DNA from 4 places in the Vibrio sp. 1078-1 genome. Region 4 is predicted to be linked to each of the others. Evidence: predicted binding sites of a transcription regulator. Region 4 holds the regulator's gene; each other region holds the start of a gene.
What was found. The regulator CRP, encoded in region 4, controls carbon source genes, mostly activating them, when cyclic AMP is high. The targets are predictions, from matches to a motif close to TGTGANNNNNNTCACA.
Positions count from the first base shown of each region.

Region 1: the regulator CRP is predicted to act here: its motif matches at 940-955, upstream of udp (uridine phosphorylase).
Region 2: the regulator CRP is predicted to act here: its motif matches at 900-915, upstream of ectA (diaminobutyrate acetyltransferase).
Region 3: the regulator CRP is predicted to act here: its motif matches at 1,412-1,427, upstream of R7190_RS09590 (NupC/NupG family nucleoside CNT transporter).

Region 1 covers NZ_JAWOWM010000002.1:57,320-59,526, forward strand. Annotated here, with positions in the region: gene R7190_RS04215 (zinc/cadmium/mercury/lead-transporting ATPase) at 1-736, shown strand, start outside; gene udp (uridine phosphorylase) at 1,051-1,809, shown strand; gene R7190_RS04225 (DUF1887 family protein) at 1,967-2,207, opposite strand, start outside.
Region 2 covers NZ_JAWOWM010000002.1:504,307-506,513, forward strand. Annotated here, with positions in the region: gene R7190_RS06215 (BCCT family transporter) at 1-701, shown strand, start outside; gene ectA (diaminobutyrate acetyltransferase) at 1,016-1,549, shown strand; gene ectB (diaminobutyrate--2-oxoglutarate transaminase) at 1,584-2,207, shown strand, end outside.
Region 3 covers NZ_JAWOWM010000003.1:558,840-561,046, forward strand. Annotated here, with positions in the region: gene R7190_RS09585 (DUF3541 domain-containing protein) at 1-77, shown strand, start outside; gene R7190_RS09590 (NupC/NupG family nucleoside CNT transporter) at 132-1,340, opposite strand; tRNA gene R7190_RS09595 (tRNA-Leu) at 1,902-1,985, shown strand; gene R7190_RS09600 (DUF2913 family protein) at 2,018-2,207, shown strand, end outside.
Region 4 covers NZ_JAWOWM010000023.1:16,637-18,843, reverse strand. Annotated here, with positions in the region: gene R7190_RS23630 (DUF1338 domain-containing protein) at 139-930, shown strand; gene crp (cAMP-activated global transcriptional regulator CRP) at 1,067-1,699, opposite strand; gene R7190_RS23620 (phosphoribulokinase) at 1,940-2,207, opposite strand, start outside.

The DNA.
Region 1 (2,207 bases), on a different contig from region 4:
GGATAAAACCGCGCAAGTAGGCTCTGGTGTCACAGGTTACGTCGATGGAAAAATGGTCCAAGTGGTCACGCCTTCAAAGGCAGACTTTCCACTTTCTCAAGAAGCCAAAGAGCAAGTGGTTACGTTGGAACAACAAGGTAAAACGGTTGTCATTGTGCGTTTCGATGACGAGGTCATTGGCGTGATCGCATGGCAAGATACATTGCGCTCAGATGCCCAGCAAGCCATCGCAATGTTGAAGGAACTTGGGGTCACGTCGGTGATGCTAACGGGTGACAACCCGAGAAGTGCAGAAGCAATGGCAAATAGAATAGGCTTGGATTATAAAGCGAGTTTGTTACCTGCAGACAAGGTGCATTACGTCGAGAAGCTATCACAACAACATACCGTTGCTATGGTGGGAGACGGTATCAATGATGCTCCAGCCATGAAAGCTTCGAGTATCGGCATTGCGATGGGAGGCGGTACGGATGTTGCGCTCGAGACTGCTGATGCGGCGTTAACACACAACCGTTTGATTGAGCTACCTGCCATGATAGAACTGTCGCGTGCGACGCTAAGTAACATTCGTCAGAATGTCGCGTTAGCGCTAGGTTTGAAAGGTGTATTCTTAGTGACAAGTTTACTTGGTGTTACTGGGTTGTGGGTTGCTGTATTAGCCGACAGTGGTGCAACAGCACTGGTGACATTGAATGCGTTGAGATTACTTCGTTTTGAGTCCAAGCAGATCAAATAACTGACCTAACCATTAATCCCACTCATTAATAGCCCGAGGCATTCGTGTACCGGGCTTTTTTTAACCGTATTCACCTGATGCGATCAGACGTTTTTCTCGTCCTTGAAATCACGCATTGCTATGCAACAAAATGATCTAACGCCCCTTAAAGTGTGATCAATACCAGTTTTGTTTGAAATTTCATTTTCATTACATTTTGTCATTGTGATTGTGATCACTCTATGTTGGTGAAAGGTTCGCTACAGTGCATCTGTACCCAATAACTGATTAATGAGCTTATTGTTCATAAAATAAGCCACAATAAGGAGCGACTTATGTCTCAAGCTGTATTCCATTTAGGTGTTACTGAAGCTGATCTTAATGGTGCGACTCTAGCGATCATTCCTGGTGACCCAGCGCGTGTTCAAAAAATCGCAGAACAAATGGAAAATCCAGTATTTCTAGCAAGCCATCGTGAATACACGCTATACCGTGCAGAGCTAGACGGTAAACCTGTTGTGGTTTGTTCTACAGGTATTGGTGGTCCTTCTACCTCTATCGCAGTTGAGGAATTGGCACAGCTTGGTGTTCGTACTTTCCTACGTGTTGGTACAACGGGTGCAATTCAACCACATGTAAACGTGGGTGACATGATCGTAACGACGGGGTCAGTTCGTCTTGACGGTGCGAGCCTACACTTTGCTCCTATGGAATTCCCAGCAGTTGCTGACTTTGAAGTAGCAACCGCAATGAAAGCAGCGGTAGAAGAGTCTGGCGCTACAGTTCACATGGGTGTGACTGCATCAAGCGACACGTTCTACCCTGGTCAAGAACGTTACGATACGTTCTCTGGTCGTGTTGTTAAGCGTTTCCAAGGCTCTATGCAAGAATGGCAAGACATGGGCGTACTTAACTTCGAGATGGAGTCTGCAACACTGCTAACAATGTGTGCGAGCTCTGGTTTAAAAGCGGGTTGTGTGGCTGGTGTTATCATCAACCGTACACAAAAAGAGATTCCAGATCATTCAACTCTGAAAGAAACGGAAGCGCGTTCAATTAAAGTGGTTGTAGAAGCAGCGCGTAAAATGCTTTAAGCCTCTATAGTTGGCATTTAAACAAACAGAAAAAACCAGAGGCTAACCTCTGGTTTTTTTCTACTTATAGAAATGCGTACAGCTAAAATTTAGGTATAAAAAAAGCAGCATTAATGCTGCTTTTTATCGTTGTGAATTTTAGCTTTTCTTAATGGCACTATATCTCGTCTGAACCGCCCGCGTCTTTAAACCAAGCCGTTAAGTGCGTTCTTAAATCTTTAAGCTCATCAGGGCCAATCAGGGCTAGCCCTAAGTCTTCAGCACGAGTAATGTCATTGTGACGAAGAGGACGGAAGCTCACCAACATTGCGCGCGCTTGCAAGCCACCTAATAGATCGCGAAGCGATTCTAACTTATATAAAGTATCGTCGCCGTCATCTCTCATGCCTTTGGTTTTG
Region 2 (2,207 bases), on a different contig from region 4:
TTATTGTTGTTGGCCCGACGATTGCGATTTTAACTGGTTTCTTCGAGAACATCGTTTCCTATGTGGCTAATATCCCTGCCTTATCTATGCCATTTGGACGAGAGGATGTGAATTACTCTCAAGGCTGGACGGCGTTTTACTGGGCGTGGTGGATTTCTTGGTCACCATTTGTGGGTATGTTCATCGCACGTGTGTCTCGCGGTCGTTCAGTTCGTGAGTTTATTATTTGCGTTATTCTTATCCCATCTTCAGTTTGTGTGTTATGGATGACGGCTTTTGGCGGTAACGCAATTAGCCAATACGTTAATGATGGCTACGAGGCGGTGTTTAACGCAGAACTGCCTTTAAAACTTTTTGCCATGTTAGATGTTATGCCATTGGCTGAGATAACATCTTTTGTCGGCATTATCTTAGTCGTGGTGTTCTTCATTACCTCTTCTGACTCAGGATCACTGGTTATTGATACTATTGCTGCGGGCGGTAAGGTCGATGCACCAACGCCACAACGCGTGTTCTGGTGTACGTTTGAAGGTCTGGTTGCGATTGCATTGATGTTGGGTGGTGGTCTAGCTGCTGCTCAAGCAATGGCGGTGACGACTGGTTTACCATTTACTATTGTTTTGCTTGTTGCAACGGTATCTTTGATAAAAGGTTTGATGGATGAACCTCGTCCAAAGGCGGTTTCTAAGAAATCAAAATAACTAGTATCAGCAGTTAAATTATTGATAAAAGCGGTATGCGAAAGCATGCCGCTTTTTTTTGGATTTCTATTTTTCTCTGAGAAATGAACAGCATGGAAAATGGTCTTATTCTGGTTGTTTTTTGTACTGTGCATTTAGGTGACTATTTAATAAATTAGACCTCGAACTATTTTAATTTTTGGTTAATAGGTTTATTTTTGTGATCTGTATCACAAAAATACCGATAAAAAGGCGGATTATTTGATTTTTAGTCGCGAGGGATGGCCATAATAAAAAGGAAATTTAATTAGACCTCAAAGGATATGTATTTTCACATGATCACATCAGCACCTTGGGTCCTTTATCCAGAGATTGGAGAAGACTCAAGTAAAAAATGGATTTTTCGTGAGCCTAAAATCTCTGATGGTGACGACATTTACAGCTTGATTGCAGACTGTCCTCCATTGGACATGAACTCATCTTATTGCAATTTCCTACAGTCTACGCATTTCAGCAAAACCAGTATTTTGGTTGAGCAAAAAGGCGAAATCGCAGGTTTCATTTCCGGTTATCAGAAACCAGACGAGCAAGACGTTTTATTTGTCTGGCAAGTTGCAGTCTCACCTCGCTTTAGAGGTCATGGTTTAGCATTCCGCATGTTGAAAGAACTTCTCACCCGAGAGGAATTAGGCGGTGTTAAATCGGTAGAAACTACCATCACGGAAGATAATAAAGCCTCTTGGGCACTGTTCAAAAAGTTAGATGCGATGAACGGCAATTCTGGCCAAGTAAGCACATTTTTGGATGAAGAAGCCCACTTTAAAGGCAAACACGATACAGAATATTTGTATCGCATTCCTCTCAAATAATCCTCAAACAATAGGAATTAAAAACGGTCTCATCATGGATATTTTCAAAAAGCAGGAATCCAACGTACGCTCATATTCAAACAATTTCCCGGTCGTTTTTCGTAAAGCGAAAGGCTGCTGGCTAGAAACAGAACAAGGTGAACGATACTTAGACTTCCTTGCTGGAGCGGGATCTCTAAATTACGGCCATAACAATCCAGTACTAAAACAAGCGTTGCTTGAGTACATTGAAATGGACGGTATTACTCACGGTTTGGATATGCACTCAGAAGCGAAAGCATCGTTTCTGGAAGCGTTGGATACTTACATCCTTAAACCAAGAAACTTGGATTACAAGGTTCAGTTTACGGGCCCAACAGGTACTAACGCTGTTGAGGCGGCATTGAAGCTGGCTAAAAAAGTAAAAGGCCGCGACAGCGTCGTTGCGTTTACTAACGGTTTCCATGGTTGTACTGCTGGCGCACTGGCTGCAACGGGTAACCAGCACCACAGACAAGGTAACGGCTCTAGCCTAAGTAACGTCACTCGTATTCCATTTGAAGGTTACGCTGGCGTAGATGGTCTCGCGCTGTTCGAAACCATGCTAAATGATAACTCTGCAGGTATGGATAAACCAGCTGCTGTACTTCTTGAAACTGTGCAGGGTGAAGGTGGTTTA
Region 3 (2,207 bases), on a different contig from region 4:
TACATAAAGCGCCAACTTATCAAGAGCACCCAGAGGCTTTTAAATCGATACCTTACGGCTTAATGCCCAAGCCTTAGAAATAACAAAACCCGCCATTTAGGCGGGTTTTTAGTGTGTATCTTCAATCTAAATTAGAGAGAGATAAAAATGCCCGCTAAGCACGCACTCATCAGGTTAGCGAGTGTACCAGCAGCAACCGCTTTTAGGCCTAGACTTGCAACATCTTTGCGGCGCTCAGGTGCCATCACGCCGATAGAACCCAACTGAATCGCAATTGAGCCAATGTTCGCAAAACCACACAACGCAAAAGTGATAATAATTTGAGTATGCTCAGACAGTGTCGCTTTGTGCTGCACAAAATCGATAAACGCAACAAACTCATTCATCACCACTTTCTGACCAATGTATGAACCCGCAGCTAGGATTTCGTGGCTTGGCACACCAATCAACCATGCGAGAGGTGCAAACAAATAACCAAAAATCGCTTGTAGCGTTACGCCAGAGAAACCAAGTATCTCACCCAAGTTTTCTAGCCCCGTGTTCACCATCGCGATAACACTCACGAAAGCGATAAGCATGGTACCAACAGCAACAGCAACTTTCATACCGCCCATAGCACCGCTTGCTAGCGCATCAATTACGTTGCTTTCTTCTGATTTATCTAGCTCAATATTGTTGTAATCGCTTGGCGTTTGACGCTCAGGAACGATAATTTTTGCCATCATCAAACTACCTGGCGCTGCCATAAAGCTTGCCGCGATCAAGTATTTGAGGTCGACACCCAAACCAGCATAACCACCAAGCACACTGCCCGCCACTGAAGCCATACCACCAGCCATCACGGCAAACAGTTCAGAGCGAGTCATGTTAGAAAGAAATGGACGAATAAGAAGTGGTGACTCGCCTTGAGATAAGAAGATGTTCCCTGTTGCAACCAAAGACTCTGCTTTACTCGTACCCAAGAACTTCTGGATAGCGCCGCCAATAAATTGAATCACTTTTTGCATAATGCCCAAATAGTAAAGGGCGGAGATAAGAGCACTGAAGAAGATGATGATAGGAAGGACACGAATAGCGAAGATAAAGCCAGAAGAAGCGAGGTCACCAAAGAGGAATTTAATCCCTTCATCAGCAAAGCTGAGTAGCCCCGCGACCCCATTACTTAAACTCGCCAGCGCCGCTTGACCCAACGGGAAATAGAGCACCAAAGCAGCAAACCCCATTTGTAGCATCAAGGCGCGAGATACAGTTTTCCAATTAATGGAAGAACGACCCTCAGAAAGTAGGAAAGCACAACCTAGCAGTGCAACAATACCAAATAGACTAAATAGAACACTCATGAGCTGGACCTACTAAACGTTGAAAAAGAAAAAAGAGCCAAAGGAATTGGCAGAAGAAAGGGACAACGCAGCGAGTGATAACTCACTTTTAGATCCAGAATGTAGACAGAACGAATAGTTCGACATCTTATTTTTACCTTATACAAGCAATTGAACGTAGCTGGTCCGGTCCGTGGGGTCATTCACTGCTGGCGAGCATGTTGCTTGGCCTGCTCCATGTGACGGCTTGTATGGGTAAGGGTCCTGAACAACTAAACCCTAATTCCCGCTTAAACGGGACGCAAGTATAGCCAACAAAAAGAGATATTCATCACATTTATTTACGCAAACGTTCAAGCGTTCAAAATTTAGGCAAAAGTACTCTTTTGTCGTCATACTATTAATAAAAGTAAGGGCATAAGGATAGGCGTTGATGGTAAAAAACATAAAAGTGACCAATAAATATGCAATCAAACTCGAAAGAGCCAAAATTCGTCATTTTGCTCTCGCCAACAGGTGGATTTTGGTTATACAATTCGCGTTGCTTCTTTCGAGGCCTCTGAGTATTCAGAGCATCATGATGCCGAGATGGTGAAATTGGTAGACACGCTAGCATGAGGTGCTAGTGCCTTTGGTGTGAGGGTTCGAGTCCCTCTCTCGGCACCATTATCCTTCTTCCCTAATTTTGTTCGAGTGTAATGCAAAGTTCTAAGCAGGCAAGACAGTCTACAGATGCTAATCAACTTCTGAGTGAGCTTGCGGTTCACGCTTTATTACACCTGCACTTTAAAATTCACGCGTCCTCGCATGGCCTCTCCCTTAAAGAACGTAATGACTTACTTCAGAAATGGCTGAAACCAAAACTGAAGAGTAATCGCTATAAGCTGA
Region 4 (2,207 bases):
GAAAAGCGTGTTGACTGACTGGCATTTACCGTCACAGGTTGATGGTTGCTCGTTCATTATTCTGGACAACTTTTGTTGTGAACGAGCAGCCAACTTCCGCTTACCTTTAAACTCTACATCTCGTAACAAGGAGTCGTTATGACGCCCGATGTGTTATTTGAATCGCTATGGCAAGATTACATTCAACGTCTTTGCCCTTCGGCGGCTAAAGTGCATCAGCTGCTTCAAGAAGATGAGCCTCTGATTAATGATCATATAGCTTTACGTACCTTCAATATCGCGCCTCTTGGTATTGAAACTCTAGCTAAGCCATTTGTAGCTATTGGTTACAAGGCGTGTGGTGATTACGTTTTCGAAAGCAAAAAGCTGGTTGCTAAGCACTATGAGCACCCAGATCCGAAGCAACCTAAAGTATTTATTAGTGAGCTAAAAGTTGAAGAGTGCTCGCCTGAGCTACAAGAGATTGTGAAAAATTTGGTGGCACAAGTCGATGCTGACAAGCTGAACGATAGCGCATTCTTACATGGTGGACGCTTGTGGGATTTAAGCTTTGCTGATTACCAAACGTTGGCTAAAGAAAGTGAGTACGCATCTTGGCTTGCGGCGCATGGTTACGGAGCAAACCACTTCACGGTGAGCGTTAACCAACTCAATGAATATGAAGAAGTGAAGCAGGTAAACGATCATCTGCGTACCGCTGGGTTTACCATTAATGAAAATGGTGGTGAAGTGAAGGGCACTCCTGAGGTGTTGCTAGAGCAGTCATCGACCATGGCAGATAAAGTAGCGGTTCGTTTTAGCGAAGGCACTGAAATTATCCCTGGCGGGTTTTATGAATTTGCTAAGCGCTATCCGATGGAAAATGGTGATTTGTACCCAGGTTTCGTGGCCGCTTCAGCTGACAAAATCTTTGAAAGTACGAATGGCTAAGTTTTAGGGTTAACCTGTTAAGCTTACTCATTAGTGTTCGCTGCACCCTATCTTATTTGGTCATGAGTAAATAAAAAGCCACCAATGTTGCCATTGGTGGCTTTTATAATTTTGTTCGTGTCACTCTAGTTTGAGATTAACGAGTACCGTAAACCACGATGGTTTTACCGTGAGCAGAGATTAGGTTCTGCTCTTCTAGCATCTTCAAAATACGACCTACTGTCTCACGAGAACAGCCAACAATTTGACCGATTTCTTGACGAGTGATCTTGATTTGCATGCCGTCTGGGTGAGTCATTGCGTCTGGTTGTTTTGCAAGGTTCAGAAGCGTCTGAGCGATACGACCAGTTACGTCTAGGAACGCCAGGTCACCCACTTTTTGGCTAGTTACTTGAAGACGACGAGCCATCTGCGCAGAAAGACGCATTAGGATGTCTGGGTTTACTTGGATAAGCTGACGGAACTTCTTGAAAGAAATTTCAGCAACTTCACAAGGAGATTTAGCACGAACCCAAGCTGTGCGCTCTTGGTCTTCCTCGAATAGACCAAGTTCACCAATAAAGTCTCCTTGGTTTAGGTAAGAAAGGATCATCTCCTTACCTTCTTCGTCTTTGATAAGAACCGCAACAGAACCTTTAACGATGTAGTACAAAGTTTCTGCCTTTTCGCCCGCGTGAATTAGCGTGCTCTTTGAAGGGTACTTATGAATATGACAGTGTGAAAGAAACCACTCTAATGTTGGGTCGGTTTGAGGTTTACCTAGAACCATAATATCTCACTTCCTCTGCAGGGTACGCTTGCGCTATCCATATTTTAGCTAAGCCTGAATTAGGCCTACTAGAATAAGAGCACTTTTTATATGCTGCAAGCTCTCTTGTGTTTCGGTAAGAAATAGTATCCTTTTTCGAAAACGATTTCTTGATTTTAATCGTGCCATGATTGAGATTTTGTAAGCAAAACTGTGCACATGATCACGGTATGAAAAGTAAACATCTTCGCAGGCAGGTTTTTAGCCAATTTTCCCTGTTTCGATGAGCTGTTGTAGGATAGGCCGAACTATGAGCTCCATTGCAAAGCTCATCTTACCGCCGGGTACGACAATCGTGTTGTGGCGTGACATGAATGAGCCATCAATCATGGCCAGCAGATATGGGAAGTCGACATTCTTGATACCGCGTAGGCGAATCACCACAAAACTCTCATCCAAACTAGGGATGCCTTTTGCATTAAGTGGGTTGGAAGTATCAACGGTCGGTACGCGCTGGAAGTTGATGTGA